One region of the Stenotrophomonas sp. genome, then DNA from elsewhere that is predicted to be linked to it. Evidence: predicted binding sites of a transcription regulator. Region 1 holds the regulator's gene; the other holds the start of a gene.
What was found. Region 1 encodes FliA, which starts transcription of late flagellar genes. Its sites were predicted from a motif close to TAAAGTTTNNCNNNCNNNGGCCGATAA; they were not measured.

Region 1 (4,668 bases):
TGGTCCGCCACAGCGTTCCGTCGCTGTCGGTCCTGGCCTACAGCGAGGTGCCGGAGGACAAGCGCCTGAAGCTGGTCGGAACGATCAGCTGACGCCGCCCTGCGATGCGCCAGAAAACAGACACCACTTTCGAACCAACGCAACAGACAGATACCAAGGGGAACCCGCACCGTGCAGACCACCGACCACCCGAGTTCTCCGACCGCCACCCCGCCGTCTTCGCCCCGTGACCACAGCATGAAAATCAAACGATTCGTCGCCGCCGACATGCGCTCGGCCATGAACCTGGTGCGCAAGGAACATGGTCCTGACGCCGTGATCCTGTCCAACCGCCGGATCGAGGAAGGCATCGAGATCGTCGCCGCCGCCAACTACGACGAGAGCGCCGTGCAGCGTGCACTGGAAGCCTCGCGCCGTGACGTCGCACCGCCGCCGGCACCCAAGCCGCGCACCGCCGCCGACGCGGTGATCGCCGCCGTCACCCGCCGCCGCAGCAGCACCCCGGCGCCGGAACCGGTCGCGGCCACCACCTCGGCAGTGGCCGCCCTCGCCCGCGCCGCCGTCGGTGCCACCGGCCGCACCCTGGACAGCGCCGACGAGATCGTGCCGACCCGGGGCAGCACCGGCTTCGCCGCCACCCTGGCCCGCGCCGCCGTCAACGAACCGGCACCGCCGGATCAGACCTTCGCGCCGTTCGCCGAGGCCATCGTTGCACCGGCCGCCACCGTGCCGGCCAACCGCGCGCGCTTCCAGATCGACCCGCCGCACGAGGCGCATCACGAAAGCGTGGCCCCGACCGTGCTGCCGCCGCCGCTGCCGACCGCTGCCGTGATCGACGCGCAGCCCGGGATCGCCGCCAGCGAACCGGCAGCGGTCGAAGCCGCTATCGAGGCCAGCCCGGCCCCCATGCTGGCCCCGGCACCGACGCTGACCGTGGTTGCCCAGGACGACGCCGAGATCCGCCAGCTGCGCCAGGAAGTGGCCGGCATGCGCCAGGTGATCGAGCGCGAGATGAACCGCTTCACCGACGAGCGCCTGCGTGGCAGCCCGGTGCGCGCCACCGCGCTGGACCTGATGGACGAGTACGGTTTCGACGCCGGGCTGGCCCGCGACGTGGCCATGCAGATCCCGCTGGAGACCGAAGCCCATCGTGGCCGCGGCCTGATGCTGGGGCTGATCTCGCGCAAGCTGCCGATCGCCCCGGTCGACCCGCTGGAGGAAGGCGGCGTGATCGCGCTGGTCGGCCCGACCGGCGCCGGCAAGACCACCACCATCGCCAAGCTGGCCTCGCGCTTCGCCGAGAAGCACGCCCCGCGTGACGTCGCCCTGGTCACCACCGACACCACCCGCATCGGCGCCCGTGAACAGCTGTATGGCTACGGCCGCCAGCTCGGCATCGCCGTGCACGAGGCCAACAGCGGCACCGACCTGGACCAGCTGCTGGAACGCTTGAAGGACTACAAGCTGGTGCTGATCGATACCGCCGGCCTGGGCCCGCGCGACCGTGCCCTGGCCGCCCAGCTGCAGTGGCTGCGCGCCGCGCGCCAGGTGCGCACCCTGCTGGTGCTGCCGGCCAACACCAGCTTCGGCGACATGGACGAGGTGGTGCGCCGCTTCGGTGCGGCCAACCTGCAGGGCCTGGTGCTGAGCAAGCTGGACGAGACCGGCCGCTTCGGCAACGCCCTGTCGGTGGCCGTGGACCACGCCCTGCCGATCACCTGGGTGACCGATGGCCAGGACGTCCCGGAGGACCTGCACCGGGCCAGTGCAGCCAATCTTGTACTTCGCCTTGAAGATTTGCGCCGAGCGGCCGATATGCCCTGCAACCCGGAGTTGAACCATGCCGTCGCGTGAGTACGCCAAGCTGACCAAGACCTTCCCGCTGTCGGCCACCCGCAGCGAGCCGCTCGGCCCTGTGCGCACCATTGCCGTGACCGGCGGCAAGGGCGGCGTGGGCAAGACGAATGTGTCCGCCAACCTGGCGGTGGCGCTGGCCGGCATGGGCAAGCGCACGCTGCTGCTGGACGCCGACCTGGGCCTGGCCAACATCGACGTGATCCTGGGCTTGAACCCCACCTTTACGCTGGCCGACCTGGTGGCCGGCCGCTGCTCGCTGGATGACGTCATCGTCGAAGGCCCGAACGGCGTGCTGGTGGTCCCGGCCGCTTCCGGCCGCCGGCACATGGCCGAGCTGGCCCCGGCCGAGCATGTCGGCCTGGTCAACGTGTTCTCCGAACTGGAACGCGAGCTGGACATCATGGTGGTCGATACCGCCGCCGGCATCACCGACGGCGTGCTGACCTTCTGCCAGGCCGCGCAGGACACCGTGGTGGTGGTCTGTGACGAACCGGCCTCGATCACCGACGCCTACGCACTGATCAAGGTGCTGTCGCGCGAGCGCGGCGTGGACCGCATCCAGGTGGTGGCCAACATGGTGCGCGACCCGAACGAGGGCCGCGTGCTGTACGAGAAGCTGACCCGCGTCTGCGAGAAGTTCCTCGCCGATGTCTCGCTGAACTACCTGGGCTGCGTGCCGCAGGATGACTGGCTGCGCCTGTCGGTGCAGCGCCAGCAGCCGGTGGTGAAGGCCTATCCGTCCAGCCCGTCGGCGCTGGCGATCACCGAGATCGCACGCCGCACCGCGCGCTGGCAGGCACCGACCGAACCGCGCGGTGGCGTCGAGTTCTTCCTCGAACGCATCCTCAAGCAGCGTGGGGTGGCCGCATGAAAGGCGCAGCCCACCAGTACAGGGAAGTCCAGCGCTCGGCGGCCAACGAGGTCATCGCCCAGCATTCGGACCTGGTGCGACGCATCGCCCACCACCTGGCCGCGCGCCTGCCGGCCAGCGTCGAAGTCGATGATCTGATCCAGGCCGGCATGATGGGCCTGATCGAAGCCTCGCGCAGCTACGACGCCGACCAGGGCGCCTCGTTCGAGACCTATGCCTCGATCCGCATCCGCGGCTCGATGATCGACGAGATCCGCCGTGGCGACTGGGTGCCGCGCTCGGTGCACCGCCGTGCACGCGACGCCGCCGCCACCATCCGCCGCCTGGAACAGAGCACGGGCCGTGCCGCCAGCGCCACCGAAGTGGCCGCCGCGATGGAGATGCCGCTGCCCGAGTACCTGAGGCTGATGGAAGACGCCGCACGTGGCCAGGTGCTGAGCCTGGAGTCGCGCATCGAAGACCAGGGCGAACTGGATACCGTCGCCCAGGGCGGCCCGACCCCGCAGCAGGTGCTGGAGCGCGGCGAGTTCGGTCGCGAGCTGGGCAAGGCCATCGGCCACCTGCCCGAGCGCGAACAGCTGGTGCTCTCGCTGTACTACGAGCAGGAGCTGAACCTGAAGGAGATCGGCGCGGTGCTCGGCGTGAGCGAGTCGCGGGTCTGCCAGATCCATGGCCAGGCCGTGCTGCGCCTGCGCGGCCGCCTGAAGATCTTCGAGGCCGTCGACGCCGGCCTGGAAGAATGAACATCCCCGAGGCGACTGCCCCCGGCCGCCCGGAATGAACAACAAAGGAACTCTGCTTTGAACAAGAACATGCGCATCCTCATCGTCGACGACTTCTCGACCATGCGTCGAATCGTCAAGAACCTGCTGGGCGATCTGGGCTTCACCAACACCGCCGAAGCCGAGGACGGGCATGCCGCACTGTCGCTGCTGCAGAGCCAGCCCTTCGATTTCGTGGTCACCGACTGGAACATGCCGGTGATGACCGGCATCGAACTGCTCAAGGCGATCCGTGCCGACGCCAAGCTGAAGACCCTGCCAGTGCTGATGGTCACCGCCGAAGCCAAGCGCGAGCAGATCATCGAAGCGGCCCAGAACGGCGTGAACGGCTACATCATCAAGCCCTTCACCGCGCAGACGCTGGAAGAGAAGCTGGGCAAGATCTTCGAACGCCTGGCGGCCAGCGCCTGATGGATACCACGGTCGACAAGAACGCCCTCGCCCTGCGCCTGCAGGAAGCCCTGGATGCCCTGGAGTCCGGTGACGAAGCCGCCTGGCGGCAACGCATCGACGGACTGGTCGCGCTGCGCACGCAGCCGATGATGAGCGGCCTCTCGCGGCTGGCCCGCGAGCTGGGGCAGGCCCTGGGCGAACTGCCGACCGTGCCCAGCGAGGCCGGCGAACTGGACGATGCGTGCGCACGCCTGGACCACGTGGTGGCGATGACCGAACAGGCCACCCACCGCACCCTGGACCTGGCCGAGGAATGCCGCAGCCTGACCGAGCAGCTGCGCGCCGAAGGCCTGCAGCCAGGCCAGGACGCGCAGCTCGAGCGCATCCGCCACAACCTGACCGAGATCGCCCTGACCCAGAGCTACCAGGACCTGACCGGGCAGATCATCCGTCGCGTGGTCGGCATCGTCCGCCGCGTGCATGAAGGCTTCGGCGCGCTCGGCCTGCCGCCGGAACAGCATCGCACCGACCCGGAACTGGCCGGGCCGGCACTGAAGGGACTGGACCGCCACGCGGTCTCGCAGAACGACGCCGACGACCTGTTGTCGGATCTGGGGCTGTAAGCATGAGCGCGGTATCCGACGACATCACTGCCGATTTCATCATCGAGGCACAGGAAATCCTGGATCGCCTCGGCGAACAGCTGGTGTCGCTGGAGCAGGCACCGCAGGACACCGAACAGCTCAACGCGGTGTTCCGGGGCTA
Region 2 (4,668 bases), on a different contig from region 1:
CTGTAGCGCGCGCTCACGCCCCAGATGTTGTAGGCACCGCGGTCCTGCAGCGCGATCGAGGGATCGCAGCTGCCGGTGCAGCGCGGATCATTGTTGATGTTGGCGGTGGCCGGCTTCTGCTTGCCGTAGAACGTGCCGGTCAGCAGCACCGACAGCTTGTCGGTGGCCTGCCAGTCCAGCATCGTGTTGACGGTGTACTTCGGGATCACCGACAGCGGCTGGCCGGTGCTCTTGTTCTCGTTTTCCACCATGTAGGTGAAGTTGTTGCTCCATTTCAGGCGGTTGCCCTGCTCGCCCAGCAGCGGGATCACCAGGTTGCCTTCAAGCCCCTGCACGATCGCCTTGGGCGCGTTCTCCCAGCGGAAGATGCGGCCCTTGGTGTCGGCGGTCAGGCCAATCTGGGTGTAGCCGGCCTGGATCTTGTCCTTGTAGTCGTTGTGGAAGTAGGTCAACGAGGCCTGCCAGCCGCTCTGCGGTGCCCACTCGATGCCCAGTTCCTTGTTCAGGCTGGTTTCCGCCTTCAGGTCCGCGTTGCCGCGCATGTAGCAACCGGCACCCAGGCTCGGCAGTGCATTCGGGCAGCCGTTGCCACGGGTGTAGTACAGATAGTCCGGATTGGACTGGTACAGGTTCGGCGCCTTGAACGCGCGGGCGATGCCGCCCTTCACCACCCAGTCGCTGTTGATGCGGAACTGCGCATTGAGGCTGGGGCTGGTGTTGTTGCCGAACTGGCTGTGGTGGTCGAAGCGCAGGCCCGGGGTGACGATCCAGCGCTCACCCAGGTAGATGTTGTCTTCGACGAACACTGCGGTGGTCTGCGCGTCGGCCTTGCCCCGCGCGCGATCGGCCGACAGCCCCGGGATACCGCCGCCGCTGCTGCTGGACTGGCTCATCGAGTACGGGTCGGTCAGGCGGCTGTCCAGGTATTCAAAGCCCAGCGTCCAGATGTTCTCGGCGCTGCCCAGCGAGGTCGGGAAGCTCACTTCGCCATCCAGCTGGTAGTTGCGCAGGCGCGAGGTCGACCAGTCGGTGCCGTTGAAGCTGCCTTCCGGGCCACCGGCCAGGCCTTCATTGATGCGCGAGTTGTTGACCGCTTCCACCGCGGCGGTCACCCGCGAGGTCACGTCGCCCCAGCGGCCGCGATGGGTGATCGCGCCGGTGTTGCGGTACATGCGGTTGGTTTCCGCTTCGCCTTCGGCCAGCGCCGCCAGGTCAACGCCGGTCGAGGTACCGGTAGTGCTGACCGCGCGGTCACCGGCGTAGATGTTGCCCTGGCGGCTGGTGCCGGCTTCGAACTCCACCACCTGGTCGGCGGTGATGTCCCAGCGCAGCAACGCGTTGACGTCGCGGTTCTTGACACCCTCGCGGCCAGCCGGCGGCACCGCGTTCGGGTTGGTGGCGTACTGGCGGTTGAGGTCCAGCGAGTCGGCGTCGGTCTTGTTGAGGTTGCCGTACAGGCGGAACGACAGGGTGTCGGTCATCGGCCCGCTCAGCTGCAGGCCGACGCGCTCGCTGCCGCCTTCGGCGCTGTGCTCGGGCACCAGGCCATACAGGTCGACCGCTCCGGTCAGGTCGCCGGTCGGGCGCTTGGTGATGATGTTGACCACGCCGCCGGACGCACCGGAGCCATAGCGTGCCGCCGCAGGGCCGCGCAGCACTTCGATGCGCTCGATCATTTCCGCCGGCACCCAGTTGGTATCACCGCGGGTATTGCGCTCACCGCTACGGCCCATGCGCACGGCGTCACGCGCACCGATGCGCTTGCCGTCGACCAGGATCAGGGTGTTTTCCGGCCCCATGCCACGCAGGTCGATCTGGCGGTTGTTGCCGTACTGGCCCGAGGCGCTGTTGCCGGTGAGGTTGACGCCCGGCATGGTGCGCAGCAGTTCGGCGATGTCGTTGGCCGGCGGGCGCTTGGCGATGTCCTCGGCGGTGATGGTCGAGGTACCCAGTGCCTGGCGGGCAATCTGCGAGGCGGTGACATGCACCGTGTCGATATCGGTGGCATCGGTTCCGGCCTGGGCGGTCAGGGCGCTTCCCACCAGCAGGGCGGCAACGGCGAGCGCCAGCGGGCGCGGCGAAAGGACAACGGCAGGAGACATGGTCTGGACCTTCTGGCAGGGCAACGGGGCCTCTGGCAAAGGGCTTGAGGCAACGACGAGGGGGGAGGCGGAGCGTCGCTGCAGTCGCCTGCGGGCCGATCCGTGCGCGCATTCTCCCATCAATGCGAGTGATTCTCAATGCGTTCACTCATTGCCGCCGCGGCGCCGACGTGCTTTGCGCGCCGTGCAACCCTGCATCGCGCATAAACTGACCGGCCAACCCGCCATCAACCGTGCGCCACCGCGGCCGATACCCGTGGTTTGCCGTACGCAGTCAGAGATCGACGTGGAACCACCCCAACTGGACGATGCCAGCCAACCGCTGGCCGAGGCCTGGCAGCACTGCCTGCAACAGGCCGGCCCTGCCGCCACCGCGCTGCTGCACGCCGCCGCCGCCGATGCCCCGCCGGCGCTGGCCCAACGCTTCTACGAGGTACTGCTGCAGGACGGGCGTGCACGCCGCTTCCTGTCCCACGACCAGGTCAAGCAGCGCCTGCAGCCGGCCATGCAGCGCTGGCTGGTGCAGTTGCTGACCACCAATGCCGACGGTATTGCCGGCGCCGTTGCCTCGCAGCGGGTGATCGGCGATGTGCATGCCCGGGTCGGTATTCCGGTCGACCTGGTCACCCGCGGCGCGCGCGTGCTCAAGCACGAACTGTTCGTGCGCCTGCACGACGACGCGCCCGACAGTGCCACTGCGTTCGCCGCCATCGACTGCCTCAGCGCGATCATGGACATCGCCATGGAAGGCATGACCCTGGCCTACACCCATGCACGCGAGCGCTCGACCCGTGCCGATGCGGCGTACCGGCTGTTCTCGCTGGTGCAGAACGTCGGCACCGAACGCGAACGCCAGCGCGCACTGCTGCTGGACTGGGAGAACGCCCTGCTCTACGCGCTCGCTGGCCACGTACAGGCCAGCGACAGCGCCAGCCTGGCCACTTCCGAGTTCGGCCTGTGGTTCACCCACAAGGGCATCCCCAGCTTCGGCGAGAGCAGCGAGACCCGGCAGGTCGGCCAGCTGATGGCCCGCATCGACAGCAACCTGCAGCGGGCGAGCAACGATGCCCCGGCACAACGACTGGCGGTGCTGCCGGCCATCCGCGAGGACCTGGCCGCCATCCGCACCCTGATGACGCTGCTGTTCGAGCGCATCGGCGAGCTGGATGCCGGCAGCGATGCGCTGACCAACCTGCTCAACCGCCGCTTCCTGCCTACCGTGCTGCGCCGGGAGATCGAGCTGGCCACGCGCAACCGCACGCCGTTCTCGCTGCTGCTGCTCGACCTGGATCACTTCAAGGCGATCAACGACGGCCACGGCCACGACGCCGGGGACCGCGCGCTGCAGCACGTCGCCGGCCTGCTCGGCCAGCTGACCCGCGGCAGTGACTACCTGTTCCGCTATGGCGGCGAGGAGTTCGTGGTGGTGCTGGTCGCGGCCAGCGAATCACAGGCCGCGGTGATCGCCGAAAGCCTGCGGCGGCAGATCGCGCAGTCACCGGTGGCATTGGCCAACGGCCAGGTACTGGCACTGACCGCCAGCATCGGCGTAGCCGGCCATGACGGCCACCCGGACTACGAGCGGCTGATGGCACGGGCCGATGCGGCGATGTACGAGGCCAAGCGCAGCGGCCGCAACCGCGTGGTAGTGGCCAGCGCGGACCTTGAGGAAGCACCGGGACGGCGTGCACTGCAGCGATGACGACAGGACAGGTAGAGTCGACCGCTGGTCGACTATCGCGCGCAGCGCGGGATTTTTCGCACGCGGGGCGAAGAGCAGTCGACTGACAGTCGACTCTACCGACAGTCGACTCTACCGATTCGCCCGCCAGCCGATGCATTGGACGCCACCACCCGCCATGCTGCCCACCACAGCAGCGCCAGCGCCGCGATGCCTGCACCCAGCAGGCACACCGCAGGCCAGCCATGCCGGGCCTGCATCCAGGGCCCGGCAGCCGCACCGGCACCACTGCCCACTGCATAGAACAGCATGTACAACGCCACCAGGCGCCCATGCTGTTCTGCCGGTGCACGCAGCAGCAGCGCCTGGTTCGATACGTGCAGTGCCTGCCCACCGAGGTCGAGCACGATCACGCCCAGCAGCAGCAACGACAGCGCCTGCGGCAGGCCCAGCAGCGGCCACCACGCGGCCAGCATCAGCAGCAGCGCGCCAAGACTGACCCGACCGGCGAAACCGCGGTCCATCCAGTGCCCGACCCGCGCCGCCATCAAGGCGCCCACTACGCCGGCCAGGCCCAGTGCGCCGATGGCCGCGGTGGACCACTGCAACGGCGGCGCCGACAACGGCAGCGGCACCGCCGCCCAGAACACGTTGAGGCCAGCAAACAGCAGCAATGCCAGCGGCCCACGCTCGCGCAGCGCGCGGTCCCGGCGCAGCATGCCCAGCATCGAACCCAGCAGTTCGCGCCAGCGCGGTGGTACCGCCGGCACCGGCACCGCCGGCAGGCGCCGCCACAGCAGCACGGCCAGGGCCGCCATCAGCGCTGCCGACAGCAGATAGACCGCCCGCCAGCCGACGGTGGCCGCGACCGCGCCCGATACAACG

Region 2: a site for FliA is predicted at 2,330-2,356, ahead of AC5JLE_RS00390 (GGDEF domain-containing protein). Genes of this name have one in related genera too.

Annotation. Positions count from the first base shown of each region.
Region 1 covers NZ_JCACKF010000037.1:343,391-348,058, forward strand. Annotated here, with positions in the region: gene flhA (flagellar biosynthesis protein FlhA) at 1-92, shown strand, start outside; gene flhF (flagellar biosynthesis GTPase FlhF) at 238-1,854, shown strand; gene AC5JLE_RS15035 (MinD/ParA family ATP-binding protein) at 1,841-2,728, shown strand; gene AC5JLE_RS15040 (RNA polymerase sigma factor FliA) at 2,725-3,471, shown strand; gene cheY (chemotaxis response regulator CheY) at 3,529-3,921, shown strand; gene AC5JLE_RS15050 (protein phosphatase CheZ) at 3,921-4,526, shown strand; gene AC5JLE_RS15055 (chemotaxis protein CheA) at 4,529-4,668, shown strand, end outside.
Region 2 covers NZ_JCACKF010000001.1:81,764-86,431, reverse strand. Annotated here, with positions in the region: gene AC5JLE_RS00395 (TonB-dependent siderophore receptor) at 1-2,102, opposite strand, end outside; gene AC5JLE_RS00390 (GGDEF domain-containing protein) at 2,389-3,804, shown strand; gene AC5JLE_RS00385 (MFS transporter) at 3,900-4,668, opposite strand, start outside.